2 regions of the Pseudoalteromonas sp. APM04 genome follow, and region 2 is predicted to be linked to the other one. Evidence: predicted binding sites of a transcription regulator. Region 2 holds the regulator's gene; the other holds the start of a gene.
The links. Region 2 encodes FliA, which starts transcription of late flagellar genes. Its sites were predicted from a motif close to CTAAAGNTNNNNNNNNNNNNGCCGATA; they were not measured.
Positions count from the first base shown of each region.

Region 1: MTP24_RS13665 (DUF3530 family protein) is a predicted target of FliA. The motif match lies at 1,931-1,957, and genes of this name have one in related genera.

Region 1 is NZ_CP094441.1:2,953,520-2,961,090, forward strand. Features, by position in the region: gene rapA (RNA polymerase-associated protein RapA) at 1-1,060, shown strand, start outside; gene rluA (bifunctional tRNA pseudouridine(32) synthase/23S rRNA pseudouridine(746) synthase RluA) at 1,254-1,907, shown strand; gene MTP24_RS13665 (DUF3530 family protein) at 2,027-2,932, shown strand; gene djlA (co-chaperone DjlA) at 2,915-3,772, opposite strand; gene murU (N-acetylmuramate alpha-1-phosphate uridylyltransferase MurU) at 3,806-4,459, opposite strand; gene MTP24_RS13680 (phosphotransferase) at 4,456-5,457, opposite strand; gene lptD (LPS assembly protein LptD) at 5,570-7,571, shown strand, end outside.
Region 2 is NZ_CP094441.1:946,889-954,459, reverse strand. Features, by position in the region: gene MTP24_RS04495 (chemotaxis response regulator protein-glutamate methylesterase) at 1-866, opposite strand, end outside; gene MTP24_RS04490 (chemotaxis protein CheA) at 926-3,169, opposite strand; gene MTP24_RS04485 (protein phosphatase CheZ) at 3,185-3,952, opposite strand; gene cheY (chemotaxis response regulator CheY) at 3,971-4,354, opposite strand; gene MTP24_RS04475 (RNA polymerase sigma factor FliA) at 4,394-5,104, opposite strand; gene MTP24_RS04470 (MinD/ParA family protein) at 5,131-5,991, opposite strand; gene flhF (flagellar biosynthesis protein FlhF) at 5,984-7,459, opposite strand; gene flhA (flagellar biosynthesis protein FlhA) at 7,480-7,571, opposite strand, start outside.

The sequences.
Region 1 (7,571 bases), 1.5 Mb from region 2:
GGCGCAAGAAGTGTTACTGCGTTGGTACAATGAAGGCCTGGATGCGTTTGAAACCACATCAACAACTGGCCAGCTATTGTATAAAGAATTTCGTGATGACTTACTCGAGTTTATTTCAGCCCATAACTGTGATGAAGACGAACTTGACCCACTCCTTGAGCAAGTCGCTCAGCAAAATACTGTGCTACGTAAAAAAATGGAAAGTGGACGAGATCGTTTATTAGAACTGCACTCATCGGGGCAAGGCGCCGCCGACTCATTAGTTGCTGATATTGAAAAGCTCGACAACCAGTTTGAGCTGCCCAGCTACATGATTAACGTGTTCGACACCTTTGGTGTAAGCCAAGAAGACAAAGGCGAAAATACAATTATATTAAAGCCTACAGAGCATATGTTAAGCGCGTCATTTCCATCGCTTAAAGATGACGGCATGACAGTGACATTTGACCGTGATACTGCACTTTCGCAAGAAGATGTACATTTTATCAGTTGGGATCATCCAATGGTGCAAGGCACGATGGATATGATTTGTGATGATGACTTTGGTAGCGCATCGGTTGCTTTACTCAAAAACAAAAAACTCCCTGCGGGCACCTTTTTTGTTGAGCTTATTTTTGTAGCCGAAGCAATGGCGCCTAAAGCATTACAAGTGGGCCGCTTTTTACCTCCAACGCCTATTCGTATATTGCTTGATAAAGCCAGTAATAACTTAGGCGAAAACGTCGCATTTGACGGGTTTAACCAACAGCTTTCAGCCGTTGGTCGTCAAACAGCAAGTAAACTTGCGGGTGCGTTACAAAGCGCAATTCACCCTATGATCACAACTGCAAAAGACATGGCACAAGAAAAACTCGAGGTTATTCGTGCACAGTCGCTAGCTAAAATGCAAACGTCTCTTAGCGAAGAACAAGAGCGATTAAGCGCGCTTAAGCAAATTAACCCTAATATTCGCCAAGAAGAAATTACCTTTTACGATAAGCAACGCACCGAGCTAACTGCACACATTGAAAAGGCGCAGTTACAACTAGATGCAATTCGCTTAATCGTGGTTTCTCACTAAGGTTTTGAGCTTTTAGTTGTTAGTAAAAATTGCAAACAACAGCAGCTAAGTAAAGCGTGGTATTTATACCGCGCTTTTTTATATTCAAAAAAGTATATAAATTAGAAGCCTTCGTACAGGCTATCAATGTTTTCCTTGAGCCTTTGCCCTTGCTACCCTAAAATAGCGTCCTTCAAAATCATTAAGGTCGGCCGTGTTAGTTAATTACAATCCCCCAATGAACCCGTATTTAACCATACTTTTTCAAGACGACGACTTGCTCATTGTTAATAAACCCAGCGAATTATTGACCGTACCGGGTAAAGATCCTAAGCATGCCGACAGCTTAATTAACCGCGTTAATCGCGTATTTCCAACTGCAAGAATTGTTCATCGTCTTGATATGGCAACGTCTGGCATACTCTGCCTTGCTATGAATAAAGCTGCACACCGACATTTAAGTATGCAATTTCAAGATCGCGAAACCGCTAAGCGTTATATAGCTCGCGTTTTTGGTAAGCTTGAACAAAACAATGGCTCGGTTGATTTACCCCTTATTTGCGACTGGCCTAATCGCCCAAAGCAAATGGTAGATCATGAAAATGGCAAGCCATCACTCACTCATTTCAAAGTACTTGAACGAGAAGAAAACGCCACACGCGTAGAGCTCACTCCAATTACGGGGCGTTCACATCAATTGCGCGTACACATGCTAAGCCTTGACCACCCTATTTTAGGTGACCGACTCTATGCTCATAAAGAGGCGCTTGCAGCCGCACCGCGTTTACAACTCCACGCACAAATGTTGCAACTAAAACACCCAGTAACCGAACAAGTAATGACCTTTGAAGCAAAACCCGAGTTTTAATGGGCTCAATTACTTAGGAAAAATTAAACTTTTAAACAAGCATGCCGATACCTAACTAATGACGACTGGTTGAGCGTGTTATGGTGTTTTTGCAATTATTTAAAAAGGTTCTGTGTTACATGGCGTTTAGCTGTGTAGCCCTTTTAGGACTCTGTACAACGGCTGCAGAACATATTGCCCCGCCTTCTTTATCAAGTATTGAAAATAGCGATATTAAACGCCTTTTACCTACCGACGAAGTAAAAACAATGCTAGCAGGTGAAACTGAATTTTTAAGTTTACGTAGTGAATACATGAGCGCTGATTTTAGAGGGATTGTATTACTTATTCCCGATTGGCAATCAACCCCTACCAACAATGCTGGAATGAGTTACTTACGCAAAGAGCTTAACAATTTAGGCTACACCACCTATGCGATGACCACCCCTGATATTGATTGGCAAGCGAGTAAAATAGCTGAGTCTGCTGCAGAAACAGCACCAAGTGCCGCCACTGAAACAGAGAGTCAAGCCAACAGTGAATCAGAGCAGCCTGATGCTTCAAGTAAAAATGAAGCGCCTCATCATGTGGATGCCATTGAAGCCATCAGCGACGAAATACTCGATAACTACAAACTAAATTTACTTGCTCGCTACAAAGCGCTTTACCAAACCGCGATGCAAGAACCCACTAATATCGTTGTAATTGCGCAAGGCACCAGCGCAGGGGTTTTAACTGAGTACTATGCAGACTTTCCACAGGAGCGTATTGATGCGTTTATTAGTGTAAGTAGCTATCTGCCCAATGCAAAGCGCAATAAAAGCTTAAGCCAAACAACGTCTCTTGTTACGCCTGCATTTTTAGATATTTATTACGCCAGCGACAACCGTGATATTTTAATTAACTTAAAAAATCGCCAGCGCTGGGTTAACCGAAACGCCAAGTTTGACTACCGCCAGCGCCAGTTATTTGGGCTTCGTGATCAACCTCAACAACATGCTCGGCTAACAAAAGAAATAGACGGCTTTTTACGCCGCCTTTTTTAAATACTCATAGGCTGCTTGAATGTCTTGGCTTTTTTTAACCGCCAATTCCATCATATGTTTTGGTAAACCTTGCGATACTAATTTATCAGGGTGATGTTGCGCCATTAACTTTCGGTACGCTACTTTTACTTCCCGCTCGGTTGCCCCATCGTTAAGTCCTAAAAGCCCAAGCGCTTGCGCACGATTCATATTATTGTTGGGGGGTACATGGTGCCCTGAGCCTTCTTTATAACTGCTACTTTGCCCTTGCTGCTGTTGGTAACGCTGTTGCTGTTTTCTAAAGTTAAATTCAGCTTGATAGCGTTTAAGTACAAACGCAAAATGAGTTTTAGAAATACCTAACTGCTTGCTTACTTCACTTAATAACTGCTTTTCTTGGTCAGCTAAAACGCCATCAGAAAACGCCATTTGAATTTGTATTTCTAAAAATAATTGCAGTAAATCATGACGCTTAGCAAAGCGTTCTTTAAAATCATAGACGGTTTCTTTTAATGAAAAGTCGCTTTGTTTACCCGCTTGAAATGCATGCTGTGCTTCACGGCGTTCTTCGCCTTTCAAACCCATTTCGTCCATAAATAAGCTAGCGGCTTTAATGTGTACCTCGCTTACTCGGCCATTAGACTTTGCAATATGCCCCATCACTGCAAAGCAGCTTGAAAAGAATAGCGCTTGACGCTCGTGGACATCATCACCATTAAATAAACTTGAAAAACCACCCGCCTTATCAAAATTATTTTTTAAGCTTTTATCAAATAAATGACCAAGGTATAACCCTAAAATAGCACCAAAAATTTTGCCAAACATAAAACCAAAACAAAATCCGAGTATTTTTCCCCACATGTAAACGACTACTCCTATTAATTATGTGTCGGCTTACGCCAAGCGCTCATTTAATGCCATTAAACGCGCTGGTGTGCCTATATCATCCCAATTACCAATATAAAGCTCGGTAGACACTAAATGCTTACTTAGTTTTTCTCGCAATAACGGCCCAAGCGGACGAATGCCCGGCTCTAAACCATTAAAAAAGTCAGCCTGATAACGACTAATACCCGAAAACGTATATTTTTGACTATCTGGCGATAAATGGCTCAATGTAAAATCCCCACCAAGATTGTGTGGGGGATTTTCAATAAGCACCAAATGTGCCTCTCCTGGCTGTAAATGTAATTGCATAAGCGAGCTTACATCGTAATCGGTAAATACATCGCCATTTATCACAATAAACGACTCACCCAATAAAGGAAGTGCTTGAATAATACCACCGGCGGTCTCAAGGCCGCCTTCAACTTCTTGGCTATAAACAATATTTACACCAAATTGACTGCCATCTTTAAAGTACGCTTTAATTTTATCACCCTGCCATGCAAGGTTTATCACTATGTCGGTAATGCCAGCGGCCTTTAAGTTATTAACATGATGCTCTATTAGTGGTTTATTTTGCACTTTAAGCATAGGTTTAGGCATAGTTTGAGTGAGCGGCATCATGCGCTGCCCACGCCCTGCGGCTAAAATCATGGCTTTCATAAATTTACCTGCTCTAATCTTTTAGTCACTTTTGGCACTATCGTATTTTTAACCCAGTCACTGAGTGCATTGAGTTCAGGATAGCGTTCAGCAACATCTACAATATATTCAAGGGTAGGCAAAATATTAGCTAAATAACCGGCCTTACCGTCACGCAAATACAGGCGACAAAATATACCTGCGGCTTTTAAATGACGCTGTAAACCCGTTAAGTCAAACCAAACTTTAAATTCTTCAAACGACGTGTTAGTGACTAAGCCTTCGCGTTTAAACTCGTTATATCCAAATACTAGTAACTGAGCGAGTTCATTGTTAGGGAGCTTAAAATAGCAATCGCGTAACAACGAAACTAAATCGTAACAAAGTGGCCCGCGTACGGTGTCTTGGTAATCAATTATTGCCCACTGAGAATCGCTGTGCATAATATTACGGCTGTGGAAGTCGCGATGAACTGTGACCGTGGGTTGTTCAAGCATGGTTTTAGTGAGTAGATCACAGCTCAACTCCCACATTTTAAGTTGGTTTGTATCAACGTTTTCAGCAATAAACTCTTTTACTAACCATTGGCTGAATATCGACAATTCAAGCGCTATAAAGTCTTTACCATAGGCCTGCATATCTGAAGCCTCAGGCGTTTGTGCCCACTTGGCTGATAAACTTATTAACTGTGTGTAGTAGTCGGTTCTATTTGCATCATTAAGCATGTCGGCTAAGTGTGTGCTGCCTAAATCAGTTAAAATAAAAAAGCCTTGTTGTTCATCACTTTTAATAATATGCGGTAACAAAAAACCCTGGTCAGTAAAAACTTGATTCAAAGATAAATATGGTGCGTTATTGACCTTTTGTGGATCGGAGTCCATTACAATAAAGTGCTGATTATTAATTGTTAAGCGAAAATACCGCCTAAAACTCGCATCTCCGGTTATCGCCTCAAGGGTATCTGGCTGTTTGCCAAAGTGGGTCGTTATGAAGTGTTGTAAATTATCAAAGCGTGTCATTTTATAAGATATCTATTTTTAACTAAGTTAATTAGGTCAATTACTGTATTTGCCATTATTTTCCTTTATTATGTGTAAATTATATTTATACACACAGTATTAGGGTCAATAAATGAGCAAAACCTGGGGCATTTTGATGCTAAGCGTAGTTAGCGCACCATCGCTTGCCGAAACTGAACTGACACACAAACTTTGTGGCACTTCAATGCAAACCAGAGCTTGGCAACCGCTACCTGGCGTAAAACTCGGTAATGTTGACATTAAAGCTGATGATGTAGAACTCCTTGGTACTCAAAGCGCCGAATTTACCGGCAATGTTGATATTAACACCGTTAATATGAGTTTGTCCGCACAAACTGCATTGATAGACAAGCAACGTGGTTTACTTAATGCCACAGGTCCTATTGTATATCGCGATGCTGTTAGTAACGTAAATAGCTCAGGGTTAAATGCCGATTTAAATAATTCAGAAATTAGCCTGTTAGGTGCTGATTACAAGCTAACAGAACAACAAGGTAAAGGCGGTGCTGAAAAGCTCACTATAAACGATTCTGGCTTAGTACTGATGAATGCAAGCTTTACTGCTTGTCCGGGCGAAACCCCAGCTTGGGAAATTGAAGCCGACGAGATTAATTTATCTCGCGAAGAAGGTTGGGGTGAAACTCACAACGCCATACTTCGAATTTTAAATACCCCTGTTTTATATTTACCTTATTTTACTTTTCCATTAGACGAGCGCCGTAAATCGGGATTACTCACGCCTAGTATCTCAAGCTCAGACAAGTATGGCTTAGAAACCATTACTCCTTATTATTGGAATATTGCGCCTAACTTAGATGCCACCATCACGCCGCGTTATATGGCTAACAAGGGTTTGCAATTAAAAACAGAGCTTAGATATTTAACCAAGCAACATGAAGGCCTAGTGGGTATAGAATACCTAAACAAAGACGACTCAGAGCCAGCGCTTGGTGAGCGCTACATGTTTCATTGGCAGCAAAAAAGTTACTTAAACGAAAATTGGCGAGCAAGTGTTGACGTTACCAATGTAAGCGACGATAACTACATTACTGATTTAGAATCTAATTATGCAAGTAAAACCGACACCCAACTTTATCGTACCGGCGTACTGACTCATTTAGGAGACACATGGCGGACCGATATAAAAGTTCAAAACTTTGAGGTACTGGGTGATCACTTAGAGTCGTACACTGCTATACCACAAATTAATTTCACACAAACAGCACCATGGAAATTTGATCATTTTGATTTTAGCGTGTCTGGTGAGTTGAGCCATTTTACCAACAGCTCTGCAATTATAGATCAAGCAACTCGAGTTCATATTGAGCCAAAAGCACGGTTTGATTACGACCAATACGCATGGTCATTTTTATCTGAAGTAAGCTTATTACAAACAAATTACGATCAACAAGGTGACCTATCTGGCACACAGTTTAAGCAAAGCGTATCGCGTACTTTGCCAAAAGTACGTTTATATTCACAGCTTAATTTTGAGCGCGATACGTCCTACCTTGTCCAAGACGGCATTCAAACACTAGAGCCGCAAATACAGTATTTATATACGCCTAATAAGGATCAATCTGATATTGGTTTATACGATACAACCAAATTACAAGACGATTATTACGGCTTATTTAGAGACACACGCTTTTCTGGTGTTGATCGAATAGCTGCTGCAAACCAGTTTACGCTCGGTGCAACAACGCGCTTATTTGATAAAAAACAAGAAGAGATTTTTAACTTTAGTGCCGGACAAATCTTTTATTTATCTGATGATGCCAAGCCAACCGAGCAAAGCTTAAACTCAGATACCAATTACAATGCATTATTTGCAGCGCAAACCATGGTACATTGGCATCGTCGTTGGTATTTTTCTGCGGGTATACAGTACAACACTGATAGCAAACAAATGATTCAATCAAATGCCACTTTAGATTACAAAGGTGATAATAATCAGCTAGTGCAATTGAACCATCGCTATGCAAATGATGTCTCAGGAAATACAATCGAGCAAACGGGTGTGTTTACAAGTATTCCAATAAGTGACGAATGGCAGTTTATTGCAAGCTATCATCGCGACCTTGAAAACAACC
Region 2 (7,571 bases):
TCTTCAAAAACGCGCAATGTTTTAGAACCACCTCGACCTTCAACCATCATTTGTTGCCCGCCAGGAGCCAAATAGGCAGTTCCAGGATCAAGACGATCACCTTGCTGTGCTTCTTTTACTTTTATTTTGCACAATCCATTTAAACGAGCTGCAAATGCCGGTGTAAAAGCAGCAGGCATATGCTGGATAAGTAAAATGGGATGCGGAAAATTAGCGGGTAATTGCGTAAGCACATTTTGTAAAGCAACAGGACCACCAGTAGATGTACCGATAGCCACAAGCTTGTATTGCTTGCCACTTGCACGAGTTGGTACGTTGTTTTGTGTTTTTGTTAATGTCGATGCGGTTGTTGAACGCTGAAAACTTCTATCTGGTTGCCTGATTGAAGACGCAGTATTACTGATTTTATCAGGCACAGAGCGTGCCGCTGGTTTCTGGTGTGTTATTGGCTTAAAGGCTCTAGGAATACGCTTATTACCAATTTCTTTGACTTTAGCTTGAAGGAGCTTTATCGCATCTTCATTATTACGTGCAATATCTTCAAACTTTTTAGGTAAAAAATCCATCGCTCCAGCATCAAGCGCATCAAGTGTTGCTGTTGCGCCAGCACGGGTTAAAGAGGAAAACATTAATATTGGCGTGGGGTTATTTGCCATTATCTCTTTAACAGCACTGATACCATCAAGCACAGGCATTTCTACATCCATCGTGATCATATCAGGACGAAGCTGAGCCGTTTTTTCTACAGCCTCTCTGCCATTAATGGCAAAACCTATAACTTGTATATCGCTGTCTTGTTCAAGGATTTCGCTTACTCTACGACGAAAAAAGCTTGAATCATCAACAACTAAAACTTTTACGGCCATTTAGCTCTCTTATTAAATTTATACGTAGGCACACATCTTATGTGTACCTACTTTATGATTTAGCCAGCGTAGTGTTTTAACATATTTGGAACATCTAAAATTAGTGCAATTCCACCATCTGATGTAATAGTTGCGCCTGCCATACCTGGGGTACCCTGCAAAAGAGCATCAAGAGGTTTAATTACAACTTCTTCTTGACCTATTAAAGAATCAACTACAAAACCAACCTGCTGAGTACCTATTTGAACAATAACAACATGACCTTGCGCTTTGCGCTGAGTGCGATCTGCTCCTTTAACTAACCAATGCTCAAGATAAAATAGCGGTATCGCTTTCTTACGTACAATAATAGTTAGTTGACCATCAACTACATTTGTTTTGGTTAGATCTAAATGGAATATTTCACTTACACCAGCTAATGGTAATGCAAATGTTTGTTCGCCAACTACAACCATCAAGGTTGGTAATATCGCAAGTGTTAACGGTACTTTTATTTCTAAAATTGTACCAACACCTAGCTCTGACTGAATACTCACTGAGCCATTAAGTTGAGTGATTTTAGTTTTTACAACATCCATTCCCACACCACGCCCTGAGATGTCAGAGATCTCTTCTTTGGTAGAAAATCCTGGTGCAAAGATTAAATTGTACGCCTCGGTATCCGATAAACGGCTCGCCTGGTCGTGATCTAAAACGCCTTTACTGATTGCTATTTTTTTGAGCTTTTCAGCATCCATACCCGCACCATCATCTTTGATGGTAAGCAAAATATGGTCTCCCTCTTGAGACGCTGAAAGTGTAACATTACCCGTCCGAGGTTTGCCTGCTGCTTCACGAGCTGCTGGCATCTCTATTCCGTGGTCAACTGAGTTTCTAACTAAGTGAACAAGCGGGTCTGCAAGTGCCTCAACCAAGTTTTTATCTAAATCAGTTTCTTCACCAACAAGCTGTAAACTAATATCTTTATTTAAGCTTCGTGCTAAGTCACGAACAACGCGAGGGAAGCGGCCAAATACCTTTTTAATTGGCTGCATTCGCGTTTGCATTACTGCGCCTTGGATATCAGCCGTCACAACATCTAAGTTAGAAATGGCTTTGCCCATTGCTTCACTTTCTGAGTTAGTGGCTAAACTTACCAATCTGTTACGAACAAGTACAAGCTCACCCACCATATTCATTATTTGGTCTAGGCGTTTTGTGTCAACTCGGACTGTTGTTTCTGCTTGCGGAGGAGCTGGCTTTTTCACAGCTGCAGGCGCTGGAGCTGCTTTTTCTGCAGGCTTTTGCACTGGTTTTGGCGCAGCGGCTTTTACAGGTTCAGGCTTTTTGACAGGCTCACTTACCTTAGCCACAGGTTTAGCAGCGGGCTTCGGCTCTGAAGCTGCAGGGCTCTCTATTGATTTAGGGGCACCTGATCCATGAAGTTCGTCAAGCAATGCTTCAAACTCATCATCGCTAATTTCATCATCGCTAGAATCACTTGCAGGTGAACGTGTTGAAGGCGTTGCAGAGCTTTCTGCAGAATTATTACTTGCTGTTTGCTCTTTTACAGGCTCACTGGCCGCAACAGCACCAAAGCTTCCAACGCCATGAAGTTCATCAAGTAAGTTGTCAAACTCATCATCTGTAATGTCTCCACTGACATCACTACTACTGGACGCGCTTTCAGCTACAGGGCTTTGACCTTTTCCATGTAATTCGTCTAGTAAGTTTTCAAATTCATCTTCTGTTATTTCGTCAATCTGAGTTTCATCATCGCTTTGTTCAACTGTTCCACCGCTAAATAGCTCGTCAAATGCAAACGGATCTTCTTCATCAGTTCCTGAGGCTTCCTCGGCAACTGGGGCATCAATAACCTCGGCTTGAGGTTCTTCAGTTGAATCAACTGGTGAGTCACCAGCAAGCTCTTCTTCTGTTGGAGGTAAACCTAGTTTATGAAGGGTTTCAAGAAGTTCGGGATCAGCGGGTTCTGGTTTGTCACGATTTTGAATGGTAGCAAACATCTCGTTAATCGTATCGAGAGCTTGTAAAATTACGTCCATCAACTCCGAATTAACCGTTCGTACGCCTTGCCTAAGCAGGTCGAACACATTCTCTGCGCCATGACATGCGTCAACGAGCTCGGTCATAGCTAAAAACCCAGCACCACCTTTTACAGTGTGAAACCCTCTAAATATGGCATTGAGTAATTCGGTGTCCTCTGGATTGTTTTCCAGCTCAACTAACTGTTCAGATAAAAGCTCTAGGATTTCTCCTGCCTCTACAAGAAAGTCTTGTAAAATATCTTCATCGACTTCAAACATGCAGTTACTCTCCTCTTAGAAGCCCAAACTTGATAAAAGATCATCGACTTCATCTTGATCAGATACAACATCATTACGTGATTCTTTATCAATAATAGGGCCTTCTGGACCTGCTAAAGTTTGTTCGTCTAATGGTTCATTTGTTTTTTGTTGTTCTATTTTTTCGGCTTTACTTTCGCTTTGATCAGCGAAGGCTGTCAAAAGATGAATTAAGCTTTCTTCAACTTCTCTAACAAGCTCAATAACTCGGCGAATAACTTGTCCGGTTAAATCTTGATAGTCTTGTGCCATAAGTACATTAGTCATCAAACTTTGCAGCTCATCGGTTTTATGATGAGAATTGTTCATAAACTTATCAATGCTGTGGCATAACGATTTAAACTCCCCTAACTCAATCTCTCGATTCATTAGGCGATCCCATGTCGGTTTGATATGAGATATTTCGTCTGCCAACTGTTGAGCAATTGGTAGGCTAGCCTCAACAGCATCCATTGTTTTATTCGCGGCATTTTCTGTCATTTCTATAACATAATTGAGCCGTTTTTTTGCATCTGGAATAGCATCGGTAGTTAAGTCAGATAAGCGAGTGTCTAGCTCAAAGCTTTTTAAAGCTTCATGCAATTGACGGGTTAACTTTCCAACCTCAGCAAATATTTCAGATTGCTCCTTAGAAGCGGTATCTAAAATTAACTGATTGGCTTTGTCTTGCTCACCGTTTTCTAGAAAAACAACGAGCTGACGAGCTTGTTCTAAAGTTATTTGAGGCGCAGCAAGTGCTGACATAAGCCTCTCCCCCTATCATTAGCCTAAACGTTCAAATACTTTTTCTAATTTAGTTTTGAGTGTTCCAGCAGTAAATGGCTTAACGATATAACCATTAACACCTGCCTGTGCTGCCGCTATAATTTGTTCTTTTTTAGCTTCAGCCGTTACCATCAATACTGGAATGTGTTTAAGCTTATCATCCGCACGTATTGCTCTTAGTAGGTCTATACCCTGCATTCCTGGCATATTCCAATCGGTAACAACAAAATCAAATACTTGATTTTGTAGCATTGGCAAAGCGGTTGACCCATCGTCTGCTTCTTGAACATTAGTGAAACCTAAGTCACGCAACAGATTTTTAATAATACGTCTCATTGTTGAAAAATCGTCAACAACCAGAATTTTCATGTTTTTATCCAAAACATCCCCCAGTGAGGTCTTAACCTTGTTTACTTACTACTAATTTATCCAGTCATTGATTTTAGCTTTAAGCTTAATCATCGCCTGACCATGTATTTGACTTACACGCGATTCACTTACATCGAGTATATGCCCTATTTCTTTTAAATTCATTTCATCGTTATAGTACAAAGACAGCACCATTGCATCACGTTCTGGTAAAGATTTTATTGCACCTAATAGAGACTCGTTAAACCGCTCATTTTTAACATTATTAAACGGTTTGTCTAGCGCTAAATCTTGGCCCACTGGACTGATGGCATCTTCATCAACACCAAGGTCTTCAATACCGAGTACTTTACTTGCATTTACATCGTTTAAGATATGATGGTACTCATTTAACGAAATTTCAAGTTTTTCAGCAACTTCTATATCTGTTGGCTCACGGTTTAAGCTTTTTTCTAAAAAAGCAATTGTTTCGGCCACCAAACGGCTTTTACGATGTACTGAACGGGGTGCCCAATCGCCACGTCGCATCTCGTCAAGCATTGCCCCACGAATACGAATCCCCGCAAAAGTTTCAAAGCTAGCCCCTTTGGTTGCATCAAAACTTTTAGATGCTTCAATCAGACCTATCATTCCTGATTGTATTAAATCGTCCAGCTGCACGCTGGCTGGTAAACGCGCTATAAGATGACATGCCACTTTTTTGACAAGTGATGCATGTTTTTCAACAATCACATTTAAGTTTTGTGCTGATTGATATCCCATAACTTTATTCACCAATGTTGTCATAATTAGCCGTTTACTAGTTTCTCTATGAAAAACTCCAGATGACCTGATGGTTGATTAGGTATTGGCCATTTAACTGCTTTTGTTGCTAACGCTTGAAAAGCAAGTGCCGCCGGCGAATTAGGAAAAAGCTCTACAATAACTTTTTGGCGACGCGTTGCTTTGCGCATATTTTCGTCGTAGGGAACCGTTGCGACCAGGTCCATTGATACATCTAAAAAACGATCGGTCACTTTGGAAAGTTTAGCAAATAACTCTTGCCCTTCACGCATACTACGGACCATATTTGCAACAATTTTAAATTTGTATACACCATGCTCGCGACTCAACACTTTAATGAGCGCGTAAGCATCTGTAATCGATGTGGGCTCGTCGCATACAACAACCATGACGTCTTGTGCCGCGCGAGAAAAACTCAGCACCATGTCTGAAATACCTGCGGCTGTATCGACAATTAAAATATCAAATTCTGTATTTAATTCACTAAAAGCCCGTATAAGTCCCGCGTGCTCTGAAGGCGATAATTCAACCATACTTTGAGAGCCTGACGTTGCGGGTACAATCTTTATACCTGCGGGGCCTTCAACTAAAATTTCATCAAGTTCACATTCACCAGATAAAACATGTGATAAGTTACGTTCAACACGTAGTCCTAGCATAACGTCACAGTTTGCTAAGCCTAAATCGGCATCAAGAACCAACACTCTGTTACCTTGCTGGCCTAATGCAATTGCAGTATTCAGAGAAACATTTGTTTTTCCTACTCCACCTTTACCGCCAGTGACAGCGATAACTTTTACGCCGTTGTTATTGTTTTGACTCATTTTGCGCAGGCCACTTGCTTGATCTAATACTGTGTTAATCATACATCCCTACTGTGCTTGGCGCCACTGCTTGGTGCCTTGAATGTTGTACTTTTGCTCTTTTTAAATAGAGTTGCTCAGCCTTTTTAACTAGTTTTTCAGCATTTGCAACTCGAATATCTTCTGGTACTCGTTGACCGTTAGTAAGATACCCTATTGGAAGGCGATTTTGAATCGCTATACTAATAATCTCACCTAAACTTAAAGATTCGTCTAATTTGGTGAATATACAACCACTTAACTGCACTTTTTTAAAGTGCCTAACGGTTTCTTGCAACACATGTATTTGCGATGTTGCGCTGAGCACTAAATAACTGCGAATATCAACACGCTGATTACGCATTAGCGTATTAAGTTGCTCTGTTAAGCGCAAGTCGCGTTGGCTCATACCCGCAGTATCAATTAATACTAGTCGTTTATTTCGTAAATGATATAAAACTTCAGCTAATTCATTAGCATCTTTAACTTGCTTTACACCACAACCTATAATTCGGCCATAAGTGGCGAGTTGCTCATAAGCACCAATTCTGTATGTGTCTGTTGTGATTAAAGCGACTTTGTCTGCACCGTATTTTTGTGCGCCAAGCGCAGCTAATTTAGCAACGGTTGTTGTTTTGCCAACACCCGTTGGGCCGACTAAGGCGTATACACCGCCTTGACGTAAAATCTCGTTGTTGGTTGTCTGCATCTGATCTTCAACCATTGTTAAAAGTGCTTTCCAACCTTGCTGGCGAGATACATCGTCAGGTACAAAGCACGCCATTTGCTCAGCAACATCTTTATCTATTCCCATACCGACTAAACGATCAATCATGCATGCACGAGTAGGATCGCGTCTTGCCATGTCTTGTTGCATAAGCCCTGACACTTGATGTTCTAACAATTGACGAATGGCATTCATTTCGTCACGCATTGACGAAATTTGCTCACTTTCAGTATGCTTAGTTTCTTCGCGAGGTGTCACTGGACTGTCAAGATCATCAAAACCACTTTCTAAATCATCAAATCCAAGGCTGTCTGCTTGTGTTTGCGGACGCGCTGAAGCTTGACGTTCATTAATGAATATAGGACGAGGACGCTGCTCTTGAACTGGCTCTTGGTAGTTGTCTGTAGTATCAATACCTGATTGAGAAAACATAGAAGCCAATTCTGCAGAACGAGGGCGTGGGGCTTGACGCTCTAATAATGCCTGAAGACTATCGGCTACTTTCGCTTGTGGCTCTGGTTTAGCGCGAAGAGGCTCTGGTTTTACAAAATTATGCACTGGCTGTGTTTTTGTTGAGCTTTGTGCTGGAGCGCTAAGTGCTTGCTCTTTTTTAGGGGCTGCTTTGTCATAATCTACTGCTGCTACAATTTCTACACCGTTAGCTAGTTTTTTATTTGACATAATAACCGCATCAACACCTAATTCGTCTTTAACTTCTTTAAGTACTGTGCGCATATCTTTAGCAAAAAAACGTTTTATTTTCATGATTCAACCCCTTTAAAATCTTATTGTTGGCCAACAGAGCTGACTATCTTGATCTGTCTTTCATCTGGTACCTCTTGATAAGACATCACCCTTAAACCCGGGATGGTGTACT